DNA from 4 places in the Streptomyces sp. 1331.2 genome. Region 1 is predicted to be linked to each of the others. Evidence: riboswitches for the same ligand, from Rfam matches in the RefSeq annotation. Region 1 holds a riboswitch; each other region holds the start of a gene.
What was found. Region 1 has a riboswitch for cobalamin ahead of CRP52_RS08080 (cobalamin biosynthesis protein). Riboswitches for the same ligand answer to the same signal wherever they lie in the genome.

Region 1 (3,182 bases):
CCCAGGCTCCGGACCAGGACCGGCCCGGACTCCTGGACGGTGGCCACCGGACGGACCATCCGCTCGGAGGCCCGGCGGCCGACCACCAGGACGACGGCCCCCGCCCCGACGGCGGCGGCCGCCACGACGGCAGCGGTACCCCAGCGCATATCGTTCCCCGCTCTGTTGGTCACGGACCGGACGGCGTTCGTGCACCAGTTCACCGGTGCCCCGACCGCCCGGCCACCGGGCTGGGCCGTCCGGGTCACCGTGGCCGGACACCCCGGCCGGTCTCGGCGTCAGTCGGTCTCGGCGGCGAGGAGGTGCCAGAAGCGGTCGGTGAGGGTGTCGAGGGTGGGGGGCGGGGTGGCACGGGCGGTGATGCCCCAGTGGGTGGGGACGTGGTGTTCCTGATGGAGGGCGGCGAGGACGGCGGCGAGGGAGTCGGCGGGGGCCGGGACGATGCGGGCGAGCGCACGCAGCTGCGGCTGCCAGCGGCCGGCCGCGCACTGGCGGAGGAGGTGGTCGAGGGCTTCTCCGCGGCCGGTGGCCTCGACGAGCTCGGGCAGGCTCAGGTGGAGGACGTCGGCGAGGGCGAGGGTCTGGTCCTCGTCGCCGTCCCAGTGGCCGGTCAGTTCGGCCTGCCGGTAGGCGGCGAGGGTGGTGCCGGTGCGTTCGGCGACCGCGGCCTGGCCGAGTTCGCAGGCGATCCGGTGGTCGCGCAGGCTCACCGGGCGGGTGTCCATCAGGTGGGCGGCGGGGCACCAGAGGGCTCGGGCGAGGGCGATGAGTTCCGGTTCGTTCGGCCGCAGCTCACCGCTCTCCCAGGCCAGGACGTGGCCGGGCAGCAGCCGGACGCCGTGGGCCGCCATGCCCTCGGCGACCTGTTCGGGGGTCAGGCCGAGCCCGGCCCGGTGGGCTCGGGCGGCCGCGGGGGAGAACGGCACCGGAGGTGGGACGGAAGCGGACTTTTTGCGACGCATGCCACCGAACGGTAGGGGCCCGTCGCGGCGCGGCCCCAGCGACCGAACCCACGAAGCGGCCGCTGCCGGGGCGCTGCTCCGCTGGGCGATCCCACAGCTCATCGGGCGTTGCCCGGCGCGCCCGGCGTGTGACCAACCCCTCCGTGACCTCGGTTGACGGCCGGTTCGGCCGCGTGATGGGATCCTGGGGCCAATCGGAGGCATGGAGAGGAAGCCGGTGCGAGTCCGGCGCGGTCCCGCCACTGTCACCGGGGAGCACGCTCGGAACTATCGCCACGGCGGGCCGTCAGAAGCCGCTGGAAGGCCCGGGGGTGCGTCCGACCCGGAAGCCAGGAGACTCTCGGCCCCCGCTACGTCGATCCAGGGCGCGGACCCTGAGTGAGGACACGCACGCGATGCAGGCTGCCCCGCCCCGCCGAACTCCTGGCCACCTTCCGCCGGGCTGCCCCTCGCCGAGCATCCTTCCGCCGAGCTGCCTCTCGCCGTGCGGCCGGTGACCGTCCGTCCGCGGGCCGGGCGCCCTGCGGTGCGCGCCGCCGCGTTCGCGCTGGGCGCCGTCGCGGGCTACGCCGCCGACGCCCGCTTCGCCGACCCGCGCCGGGGCCACCCGGTCGCCGTCTTCGGCAGCGCCGCGACCAGGCTGGAACGGCGCCTGTGGCGCGACGACCGTACGGCCGGCGCCGGGTACACGGCGCTGTGCGTGGGCGCGGTCGCGGCGGGCGCGCTCGCCCTGGACCGTACGGTGGGCCGGCGCCCGCTGGGCCGGGCCGCGCTGGCGGCGGCCGCGACCTGGACGGTGCTCGGCGGCACCTCGCTGACCAGGGAGGCGCGCAGCATCGGCCGCTCGCTGAAGGACGGCGACCTGCGGGCCGCGCGGGAGCGGCTGCCGCACCTGTGCGGGCGGGATCCGAGCGCGCTGGACGAGCAGCAGATCGCCCGTGCGGTGGTCGAGTCGGTGGCCGAGAACACCGCCGACGCCGTGGTGAACGCCCTGGCCTGGGGCACCCTGGCGGGCACGCCCGGACTGCTGGCCTTCCGCGCGGTGAACACCCTGGACGCCATGGTGGGCCACCGCTCGCCGCGCTACGCCCGGTTCGGCTGGGCCTCGGCCCGGCTGGACGACGTGGCGGGCTGGCCGGGCGCCCGGCTGACGGCCCTGCTGACGGTCGCCGCCGCCCCGCACCCCCGGACCGCCTGGCGGGTGTGGCGGCGCGACGGCTCCGCGCACCCGAGCCCGAACGCGGGCCAGGCGGAGTCGGCCTTCGCGGGCGCGGTGGGGGTGCGGCTGGGCGGGACGCTCCGGTACGGCGAGAGGGTGGAGCACCGTCCGGTGCTGGGCGAGGAGCTGCGGCCGGTGACGGTGGACGACATCGAGCGGGCCTGTGCGCTCTCCCGGCGGGTGGGTGCGCTGGCGCTGGGTACGACGGTCGCGGGGCACGTCCTGCTGCGCGCGCTCCTGGGGAAGAGGGGAAGGGCATGACGAACGCGCTGCTGGTCGCGGGGACGACCTCGGACGCGGGCAAGAGCGTGGTGACGGCCGGCATCTGCCGCTGGCTGGCCCGCCAGGGCGTGCGGGTCGCGCCGTTCAAGGCACAGAACATGTCGCTGAACTCCTTCGTCACCGCCGACGGCGCCGAGATCGGCCGCGCCCAGGCGATGCAGGCGCAGGCGGCGCGGGTGGAGCCGGAGGCGGCGATGAACCCGGTGCTGCTGAAGCCCGGCGCCGACGGCCGCAGCCAGGTGGTGCTGCTGGGCAGGCCGGTCGCCGAGGTCGGCGCGCTGGACTACCGCGAGCGCAAGCCCGTCCTGCTGGAGCGCGCTCTGGAGTGCCTGGCGGATCTGCGCCGGCGGTACGAGGTGGTGGTCTGCGAGGGCGCGGGCTCGCCCGCCGAGATCAACCTGCGCGACCGCGACATCGCCAACATGGGCCTGGCCACGGCCGCCGGGCTGCCGGTGGTGGTGGTCGGGGACATCGACCGCGGCGGCGTGTTCGCGGCGATGTACGGGACGCTGGCGCTGCTGTCGGCGGAGGACCAGCGGCACGTGGCGGGCTGGTTCGTCAACAAGTTCCGCGGCGACGCGCGGCTGCTCGCGCCCGGGCTGGAGATGCTGCACGGGCTGACCGGCCGTCCGGTGCTGGGCACCCTGCCGATGCTGCCCGGGCTCTGGCTGGACGCCGAGGACTCGCTGGACCTGTCCACCGTGGTGGACCGGGTCGAC
Region 2 (3,182 bases), 800 kb from region 1:
AGCTTGAAGAAGACGTCCTGCAGGCCCATCACGCCGAGGCCGACCGGGCGCCAGCGGGAGTTGGAGGTGCCGGCCTCGGTCGTCGGGTAGAAGTTGATGTCCACCACGCGGTCGAGGAAGGTGACGGCGGTGCGGACGGTGGCGTCCAGGCGCTCCCAGTCCATGGCGTTGATCAGGTCGTCGGCGCGGGCATCAAGAGCCACGTGCGCACCGAGGTTGACCGACCCCAGGTTGCAGACGGCGGTCTCGGAGTCGTCCGTGACCTCCAGGATCTCGGTGCACAGGTTGGAGGAGTGCACCGTGCGGCCGGGCAGCGCGGTCTGGTTGGCGGCGCGGTTGGAGGCGTCCTTGAAGGTCATCCAGCCGTTGCCGGTCTGCGCCAGGGTGCGCATCATGCGGGCGTACAGGGTCTGCGCGGGGATGGTGCGCACGGCCTTGCCGGCCAGCTCGGCCTTGCGGTAGGCCTCGTCGAACTCGGCGCCCCACAGGTCGACGAGCTCGGGCACGTCGGCCGGGGAGAACAGCGACCAGTCCTCGTTGGCGTTGACCCGGCGCATGAACTCGTCCGGGATCCAGTGCGCCAGGTTGAGGTTGTGGGTGCGGCGGGCCTCTTCGCCGGTGTTGTCGCGGAGCTCCAGGAACTCCTCGATGTCGGCGTGCCAGGTCTCCAGGTAGACGCAGGCCGCGCCCTTGCGCCGGCCGCCCTGGTTGACGGCGGCGACGGAGGAGTCGAGGGTGCGCAGGAACGGCACGATGCCGTTGGACTTGCCGTTGGTGCCGCGGATCAGGCTGCCGCGCGAGCGGATGCGCGAGTAGGACAGGCCGATGCCGCCGGCGTGCTTGGACAGGCGGGCGATCTGCGCGTAGCGGTTGTAGATCGAGTCCAGGTTGTCCAGCGGGGAGTCGAGCAGGTAGCAGCTCGACATCTGCGGGTGCCGGGTGCCGGAGTTGAAGAGCGTCGGCGAGGAGGTCAGGTACTCCAGGCGGCTCATCAGGCCGTACAGCTCGGCCACCTCGCGCACCGACTGCTCGTTGTCGCCGACCGCCAGGCCACAGGCGACGCGGAGCAGGAAGTGCTGCGGGGTCTCGATCACCTTGCGGGTGATCGGGTGGCGCAGCAGGTAGCGGGACTGCACGGTGCGCAGGCCGAAGTACTCGAAGCGGTCGTCGCCGGCGGTGTCGATCAGCGCGTCCAGGGCGGCGGCGTGCTTGGCGACGAACTCCGCGGTGGTGTCGCCGATCAGGCCCTCGGTGTGGCCGACGGCGATCGAGGCGGAGAAGGACGTGGAGCCCTGGCTGTTCGCCTCGTCGACGATCTCCAGGGCGAGCAGGCGGGCGGCCAGCTTCGAGTACTGGGGGTCCTCGGCGATCATCGACGCGGCGGCGTCCACGGCCAGCCCGCGCAGCTCGGCGAAGTCCGAGCCGGCGTGGCGGCCGCGCAGCGCGGCAGCGGCGACGTGGCCGGGGTCGACCTCGGGGAGGTCGGCACTGCGGTCGGTGAGAAGCCGCAGCAGGGCGCCGCCGGGGTCGGTGACCGTCGGGTCGGTGAAGGCGGTACCGGAGCCCTGGGCGGGCAGGGTGGCTGAGGCAGCGGTGGTCAAGGCGCTCTCTCCTGGCGGCGATCGGCGGCGGTGATCGGGGCCACCGGGCCGATCGGGGCAGGGGAGCACGGCACGAACGCAAGGCGGCGTCGCGCGACGGTGTCTCCCCGGCCCGCCCGCGAGGCCCGGAGGGGTACTGCTGGTGCTGGCGCGGCCTCTTGCGGGAGGGCCGTGGCGCACGCTGGCGGCAGGTACTCGGACTCGCGGGCACGGCTGCTGGAACCGCCCGCTCACCGCTGCGGGGCAGTCCCGGATTCGCACCGGGTTCCCCTGCATCGACAGCAGGAGTGAGCATACATGTAGTGCCACCGGACTGCGGCGGCACCATATGTTGTGCCTGTCGTGTCGGCTGTGCGGGCGGGCCCGGTGGCCCGTCAGTGCTTGAGATAGACCTTGTACGTGCTCGAATCGCCGGTCGGCGAGGTGAACTGGGCGACCAGCCGGTAGTGCCCGCTGCCCGCCAGGGCGTCGCTCAGGGCCCGGTCGGTGGCCCGCGGCGCGGTGCTGTCGAGGACGACCATGGTGAACCAGCCGTCCCGGATCGCGGCGGTGCTGCCGTCGTCGCCGTGGTGCTGCACGCCGGCGCCGTCGCGGTAGTCCGTCCCGGCGCGGGCCGAGACCCACTGCTCGGGCTTGCTGACCGCGCCGAGGTAGTACTCGGCGAGTCCGTCGACCTCGGTGAGGTAGTGGGCCTGCGGCGCCGTGTGGACCCGCAGGACGGCCAGCAGGCGGCCGGAGTCGGGACCGTTCTGGTAGCGCAGGGCGGACTGCTCCAGGCCGAGGGCGAGCAGCGCGACCCAGACCAGGATGCCGAGCTGGGGGTGGCGGAAGTGGGCGCCGACCAGCCGGGTCAGGCCGACCCCGGCCAGCGGGGCGGCGAGCAGCATGCCGTAGCCGAGGTGGCGGAACAGCGCGCCCGAGGTGCCGGTCCACAGGTGGGCGGCCGGGACGAGCAGGGCGGTGGCGGTGAGCACGGTGCCGAGCAGGGCGCGCCGGCCCCGGGAGGTGGGCGCGGCGTCCTTCTCGGAAGCGTCGTGCTCGTTCATCTGCTCCTTGCGGGCGTAGGCGATGGTGCCGGCGACCGCGAGGACGGTGAACAGGCCGCTCCACTGGAGGGTGGAGAGCAGGATGGACCCGGCCGAGCCGGGGGCGTTGCCGTGCGAGGGCGACCAGCCGGCGACCCGGCCGAGCGTGCCGTACGGCAGCAGCAGGACGAGGGTGGCGGCGGCGAGCGGCAGTGCGCGCAGGGCGGCCCGGCCGAGCCGGCCGCCCGGCCGGGCGGTGGCCACGGCGAGGGCGACCACCGCGGGGACGGCGAAGGCGGCGGAGTAGGCGACGGCGCAGGCCAGCGCGAGGGGCGGGGCGGCGGTCAGGACCAGGGCCGGATGGCGCCGGGAGGTGAACACCACGGCCCAGGCGGCGAGGGCGACCAGCAGGACGGCCGCGGACTCGGGGGCGGCGTAGAAGCCGACCACGACGGTGGACTGCAGCACGGCGTAGACGGCTATCGCGCAGATCGCGACCCGCTCGTTGAACAGCCGGCGGGTCAGCGAGTAGAGCAGCACCGTGGTGATCAGGGCG
Region 3 (3,182 bases), 4.2 Mb from region 1:
CTGATCGCCCACGCCTCGACCGGCGGCGGGCTGCTGCTGGCGCTCTGCGTCCAGCGGGTCTGCAACGTCGCCGTCGGCGGCGCCGCCCTGCTCACCGGCCCGCGCGGCGCCGGCGGGAGCGGCACCGGCCGGCTACTGCCCGGGCTGCGGGCCCGGCTGCCCGCGCTCACCGCGATCGGGCTCGCCGACGTCGCCGCCAACGCGCTCTTCGCGATGGCCTCGCACCGCGGCTCGGCCACCGTTGCCGCCGTCCTGTCCTCGCTCTACCCGGTGGTCACCGCACTGATGGCCCGCGGGGTGTTCAAGGAACGGCTGCGCCCGGTCCAGGTGCTCGGCGCCGGGCTGGCCGTCGCGGGCACCCTGCTGCTCGCGGCCGCATGAGCAACGCTCATGGGGGCGCCCCCATGAGCGAACCTCATGCCCCCACCCCATGAGCCCCGCTCATGCCCTCCCGGCTCACTCCCCCTGGGGGGTCCAGCGCTTCTCGACCCGGGCCAGCTTCCAGTACCCGATCGCCAACGCCCAGACCACCACGAACAGCCCGGCGATCGCGTAGCCGACGTTGTCCAGCGAGATGTCCGCGATCCAGCCGGTCACCGGGTCGGTCAGGTCGAGCTTCTCGTGCAGCACCCCGACCAGCTCGATGGTGCCGATGATGAAGGCCACCGCGATCGACAGCCCAGTGATGGTCAGGTTGTAGTACACCTTCCGCACCGGGTTGGAGAACGCCCACTGGTACGCGAAGTTCATGAAGGTCCCGTCCAGCGTGTCGAACAGGCTCATCCCGGCCGCGAACAGCAGCGGCAGGCAGACGATGGCGTACCAGGGCAGCCCGGCGGCCGCCCCCGAGCCGGCCATCACCATCAGGGTGACCTCGGTCGCGGTGTCGAAGCCCAGACCCAGCACCATGCCGACCGGGAACATCTGCCCGGGCCGGGTGATCGAGCGGGTCGCCCGGTTCAGCACCCGGGCCATGAAGCCGCGCGAGTCCAGGTGCGCCTCCAGCTCCGCCTCGTCGAACTGCCCCGCCCGCATCGACCGGAACACCTTGAGGATGCCGAGCAGCGCCGCCAGGTTGAGCGCGCCGATCAGGTAGAGGAACACGCCGGAGGTGGTGGTCCCGATCACGCCGAGCCACTTGTGGGTGGCCGACTCGTCGTCCATCAGCGTGTTCGCCAGCTGCGCACCGCCCGCGACCAGGGCGGCCATGATGACCACCATCGAGGAGTGCCCGAGCGCGAACCAGAAACCCACCGAGACCGGCCGCTTGCCGTCCGCCATCAGCTTGCGGGTGGTGTTGTCGATCACCGCGATGTGGTCGGCGTCGAAGGCGTGCCGCATCCCGAGCGTGTACGCGGTGATACCCAGGCCCACCCCGAAGACCTGGGTACCGACCGCGTACCGCTCGGGTGCGACCAGGAAGATGAGCGTCCCGAAGGCCACCACGTGCATGGCCAGGATCACCCCCATCAGCCCGGCCGTACGGACGGTGTCCTCGCGCCTCCATCTGAACGTCGGCAGCACGGACGGGGCCGTCTTCGCCCCGTCGGCAATGGTTTCGGGCAGGGTCATCTCAGGATCACGCTCCAACACCTCGTGGAAAGACTTCGTGAAGCGCCGTGGCCGGTCTCCTGGCTTACGGGACGTCCGGGCCCGCCTTCCCAGGCGCGCGAGGCACCCAGTGGCGTCATGGACCCGAACGGCATTCCGTCGCGGACGAAGGAATGACCCGATCACAGTGGCGAGGGCCGCTCCGGAATCCGGACCCCTGAGGGTCCGTCACCGGTCTTCCCGAGCACCACGGCGGGGAACACCGTAGGGGTCGCGCCCCGACCCATGCAAGGCTGCGCACCTGCGCAGGTGTCCAGGATCACAGGCCCTCGCCTGCAAGAATGTGCGCATGCATCTCGTACCGGCCGACCGCGCGGGCCACCGCACCATCGACGGACACCGGGTCTGCGAGGCCATCGCCGCCATCGGCGACACCGCGCACGTCCGGTCCTGGTCCGAGCGGTTCTCCCTGCTCGCCGACCCCGGGCGGCTCGCCCTGCTGCTCGCCCTGCACCGCGCCGGCCCGCTCGCCGTCAGCGACCTCGCCGTCGCCACCGGCATGCGCGACCCCGCCGTCTCCCAGGCCCTGCGCCTGCTCCGCACGGCCGGCGTGGTCACCGGCGACAAGGACGGACGCGTGGTGCGCTACCGGCTCGTGGACGAGAGCATGCGCCCCCTCCTCGACGAGTGCGCCGCCGCCGAACACCACGAGCCCACCGCAGCCGCCGGCTGACCGACACTCGGGGAACAGCACCCGGGCGGCAGCCCGGATGAGTACGATCATGGCGTGCCGTCCCACCCCCACGTCTGGCCCGCCGACCGGTGGAACACCCGACCGGTCAAGGCCCGCGTGCTGGCGGTCGCCCGCACCCTCACCTCGGCCACCCGGGTCCTGGACGTCCTCGCCCTGCTCGACCCGGACGGCGTCGAACGGTACTTCACCGTCAACCCCGGCTCCGTCTTCGCCGACCGCGCCCTGGACGACTACCTGCACGCCCTGCCCGGCTTCACCGTGCTGGACTGGGAGGACGCCGTCCGGCGCCGCTTCGACCTCGCCGTCGCCTGCGCCGTCCACTCCTCCATGCACCGCCTGGACGCCGGCCTCGTCGTCCTCCCGCACGGCGCCGGCTACAACCGCCTGGTGACCGAGTCCACCCGCGACACGGTCAGCTCCGCCGGCCTCTCCCGGCACGAACTCACCCACCACGGGCGGGTGTTCGTCGACGTCCTCGGCCTGTCCCACCCCGAACAGCTGGACCGCCTCCGGACCTCCTGCCCCGAGGCACTGGACGTCGCCCGAGTGGTCGGCGACCCGTGCTTCGACCGGATGCTCGCCAGCCTGCGCTCCCGCGACGCCTACCGCGCCGCACTCGGCGCCGTCGACGGCCGCCGCCTCGTCGTCGTCGACTCCACCTGGAGCGAGCACTCGTTATTCGGCCGGCACCCCGATCTGCCCCGGCACCTGGTCCGCCGACTGCCCGCCGACGAGTACACGGTGGCCGTCGTCCTGCACCCCAACATCTGGAGCCGGCACGACCCCGAGGCCCTGCTCGACACCGCCTGCCGGATGGGTCTGCGCCTGATCCCGCCCCACCAGGGCTGGCAGGCCGCCCTGGTCGCCGCCGACTGCC
Region 4 (3,182 bases), 770 kb from region 1:
CCCCGGGTGCCGGACCGGGGTGGCGCGGACGCCGAACACCTCGGCCAGCAGGGCGGGTTGCAGCACCTCCGCGGGCGGGCCCGAGGCGACGATCCGGCCGGCCCGCAGCACGTACAGCAGGTCGCAGTGGCCGGCCGCCAGGTTGAGGTCGTGCAGCGCGGTGAGCACCGTCGGGCCGGCCTCGCGGGCCAGCGCCAGCACCTCCAACTGGTGGGCGATGTCGAGGTGGTTGGTGGGTTCGTCGAGCACCAGCAGGCGCGGCTCCTGGACGAGGGCACGGGCGAACAGCACCCGCTGCTTCTCGCCCCCGGACAGGCTCAGGAAGCCCCGGTCGGCGAGGTGGCCGGCCCGGACCTTGCGCAGGGCCTCGGCGCAGCGCTCCCGGTCCCGGTCGGTGGGGGCGCCGAACCCGCGCCGGTGCGGCAGCCGGCCCATGGCGACCACCTCGGCCACCGTGAAGTCGAACTCGGCGGAGTGCTCCTGGGTCAGTGCGGCCACCCGCCGGGCCGTCTCGCGGGCGGTGAGGGCGTGCAGGTCGTCGCCGTCCAGCCGGACGGTGCCGCCGGCCGGCCGCAGCACCCGGTAGACGCAGCGCAGCAGGGTCGACTTGCCGCTGCCGTTCGGCCCGATCAGCCCGACCACCCGGCCGGCGGCGGCCCGCAGGCTCACCTCGTGGACCAGCCGGGCGCCGGCCAGCTGCACCGAGACGGCGTCGACGGCGAGCCCCTGGGCCGGCGCCGGGCGGGTCAGGTCGTCCGCGGGGATCGGCCCGGTCATCGTCCGGCTCCGAAGGCCTGGCCGCGGCGGCGCATCATCAGCAGGAAGACGGGCACGCCGAGCACGGCGGTGAACACCCCGACGGGCAATTCGGCGGGTGCCAGCAGGGTGCGGGAGGCGATGTCAACCCAGACCAGCAGCAGCGCCCCGGCGAGCGGCGCGACCAGCAGCACCCGGCGGTGCCCGGCGCCGACCAGCATCCGGGCCAGGTGCGGCACCAGCAGCCCGACGAAGCCGATCGCCCCGCTGACCGCGACCACCGTGCCGGTGACGGCGGCGGTCACCACGAACAGCTCGCGGCGCAGCCGGTCCGGGTCCACGCCGAGCGAGGCGGAGGTCTCGTCGCCCATCGCGAGGGCGTCCAACCGCCCGGCGGCACACGCCAGATGGGCGAGGCCGGCCAGTACGGTGAGGGCGGCGATCGGCACCGAGCCCCAGGTGGCGCCGCCGAGGCTGCCGAGCAGCCACATCATGGCGTCCCGGGCGGCCTCGCCGCGGTCGGCGGCGAAGACCATCAGGGTGGTGGCGGCGGAGAAGCCGTAGGACAGGGCGGTGCCGGTGAGCACCAGGCGCAGCGGGGTGAGCCCGAACGCGGTGCGGGCGGCGAGGTAGACCAGGGCCATGGCGGCCAGCGCCGAGCCGAAGGCGGAGACGGAGACCGCCCACACGCCGAGCGAGGCGAAGGCGCCGAACAGCAGGACGGCGTTGGCGCCGACGGCCCCGCCGGAGGAGATGCCGAGCACGAACGGGTCGGCGAGCGCGTTGCGCACCAGCGCCTGGACGGCGACGCCGCAGGCGGCCAGCCCGGCGCCGACCACGGCGGCCAGCACGGTGCGCGGCAGCCGGATCTCCCAGACGATGGCGTACGCGGCCGCCTCCTCGGCCTCCAGCCGACCGCCCGTCAGCCCGGCGCCGAGCAGCCGCAGGACGCGGGGGAGCCCGATCCCGGAGGAGCCGAAGGCGACCCCGCAGACCAGCGAGAGCAGCAGGGCGGCGGCGAGGCCGACGGCCAGCGGGAGCGTGGGTGTTCGGCGAACAAGCGGGTCGTTCACTGCGGGTCGCGCCTTGCCTCGGGCCGGGGTGCGCCGGGGCGGGCGCCGGCCGCGGGCGTGCCGGGGCGCCGTTCCCCTCGCAGTCCGCGGCGAGTCGTCGGGATTCCGGCGGCCGAGGGCGATCGGGCTGACGGGACCGTACGGCTGGTACGGGCCCCGCTCACCGTTGCGGGTCAGCGCCGGATTCCCACCGGACTTCCCCCTCGGACGCCCTGGCAGCATAACAGGCACTCAGGCCTGGCAACCCTTACCGTGGTCGGGGCGGACGCGACCGGACGTGAACGCACGACCGCCCCCGTCCGGCGGTGCGGACGGGGGCGGTCGGGTGGCGACGCGTCAGGCTCAGGCCTGCTTGGTCTCCCAGAAGATCTTGTCGACCTCGGCGATCAGGTCCAGCAGGGCCTGGCCGGTGGCCGGGTCGGTGGACGCCTTGGCGGCCGAGGCGGCCTTCAGGGTGTCGTTGATCAGCTGGTGCAGCTGCGGGTACTTCTCGAAGTGCGGGGCCTTGAAGTAGTCGCTCCACAGCACCGAGATGTGGTGCTTGACGGCCTCGGCGCGCTGCTCCTTGATGATGATGGCGCGGGCGCGGAAGTGCGGGTCCTCGTTGGCCTGGTACTTCTCCTGGGTGGCCTTGACCGACTCGGCCTCCAGCTTGGCCTGCGCGGGGTCGTAGACGCCGCAGGGCAGGTCGCAGTGGGCGTGAGCGGTGGCACGCGGTGCAAACAGACGAGAGAACATGGGAGTCCTTCCTTAGATCGTCTTCCCGCGCCCGAGATTACCCTTCCACCCCCACGGTTTCGCGATCGGGCGGTGGGCCTAGGGCGAAAGACGGACCGTGAACCGGCCGAATCCGGACATCGAACAGGTGACGGCCCGTACGGCAGACTGGGTGCGGACCGGTGCGGAGGAGGAGTCGTGGCGCGGAGCACGGAACCCGGGGGCGCGGAACAAGCGGGCCGGGGCGGCACGCTGCCGTTCGGGCTGGTCGACGTGGCGGGCCGGTCGATGGTCCCGACCCTGCGCGAGGGCGACCAGCTGCTGGTCCGCTACGGCGCGCCGATCCGGCGGGGCGCGGTGGTGCTCTTCCGTCACCCCTTCCAGCAGGACCTGCTGGTGGTGAAGCGGGCCGCCGAACGCCGGGCCGGCGGCTGGTGGATGCTCTCCGACAACCGCCCGGTGGACAGCGACAGCCGCAGCTTCGGCGCGGTCCCGGACGAGCTGGTGCTCGGCCGGGTGCTGCTGCGGCTGCGTCCGCGCCCGGCCTGGCTGGCGCCGGGCCGCCGGCTGGAGCGGCTGCTGCTCACCCCCCGGCTGGCCCGGATGCCGGGCCTGGCCCGCCGCCTCGGCGCCTGG

Region 2: it holds a riboswitch for cobalamin, as region 1 does, so the genes downstream of both, CRP52_RS11485 (ribonucleoside-diphosphate reductase subunit alpha) here and CRP52_RS08080 (cobalamin biosynthesis protein) in region 1, are expected to answer to the same signal.
Region 3: it holds a riboswitch for cobalamin, as region 1 does, so the genes downstream of both, CRP52_RS26735 (HoxN/HupN/NixA family nickel/cobalt transporter) here and CRP52_RS08080 (cobalamin biosynthesis protein) in region 1, are expected to answer to the same signal.
Region 4: it holds a riboswitch for cobalamin, as region 1 does, so the genes downstream of both, CRP52_RS11340 (FecCD family ABC transporter permease) here and CRP52_RS08080 (cobalamin biosynthesis protein) in region 1, are expected to answer to the same signal.

Annotation. Positions count from the first base shown of each region.
Region 1 covers NZ_OBMJ01000001.1:1,938,006-1,941,187, forward strand. The annotation lists gene CRP52_RS08070 (alpha/beta hydrolase) at 1-149, opposite strand, end outside; gene CRP52_RS08075 (transcriptional regulator) at 279-962, opposite strand; cobalamin riboswitch at 1,171-1,301, shown strand; gene CRP52_RS08080 (cobalamin biosynthesis protein) at 1,489-2,442, shown strand; gene CRP52_RS08085 (cobyric acid synthase) at 2,439-3,182, shown strand, end outside.
Region 2 covers NZ_OBMJ01000001.1:2,742,589-2,745,770, reverse strand. The annotation lists gene CRP52_RS11485 (ribonucleoside-diphosphate reductase subunit alpha) at 1-1,577, opposite strand, end outside; cobalamin riboswitch at 1,771-1,926, opposite strand; gene CRP52_RS11480 (glycosyltransferase family 39 protein) at 1,976-3,182, opposite strand, start outside.
Region 3 covers NZ_OBMJ01000001.1:6,147,237-6,150,418, reverse strand. The annotation lists gene CRP52_RS26740 (DMT family transporter) at 1-381, shown strand, start outside; gene CRP52_RS26735 (HoxN/HupN/NixA family nickel/cobalt transporter) at 457-1,572, opposite strand; cobalamin riboswitch at 1,605-1,818, opposite strand; gene CRP52_RS26730 (ArsR/SmtB family transcription factor) at 1,901-2,284, shown strand; gene CRP52_RS26725 (hypothetical protein) at 2,339-3,182, shown strand, end outside.
Region 4 covers NZ_OBMJ01000001.1:2,708,982-2,712,163, reverse strand. The annotation lists gene CRP52_RS11345 (ABC transporter ATP-binding protein) at 1-777, opposite strand, end outside; gene CRP52_RS11340 (FecCD family ABC transporter permease) at 774-1,829, opposite strand; cobalamin riboswitch at 1,926-2,081, opposite strand; gene sodN (superoxide dismutase, Ni) at 2,172-2,567, opposite strand; gene sodX (nickel-type superoxide dismutase maturation protease) at 2,835-3,182, shown strand, end outside.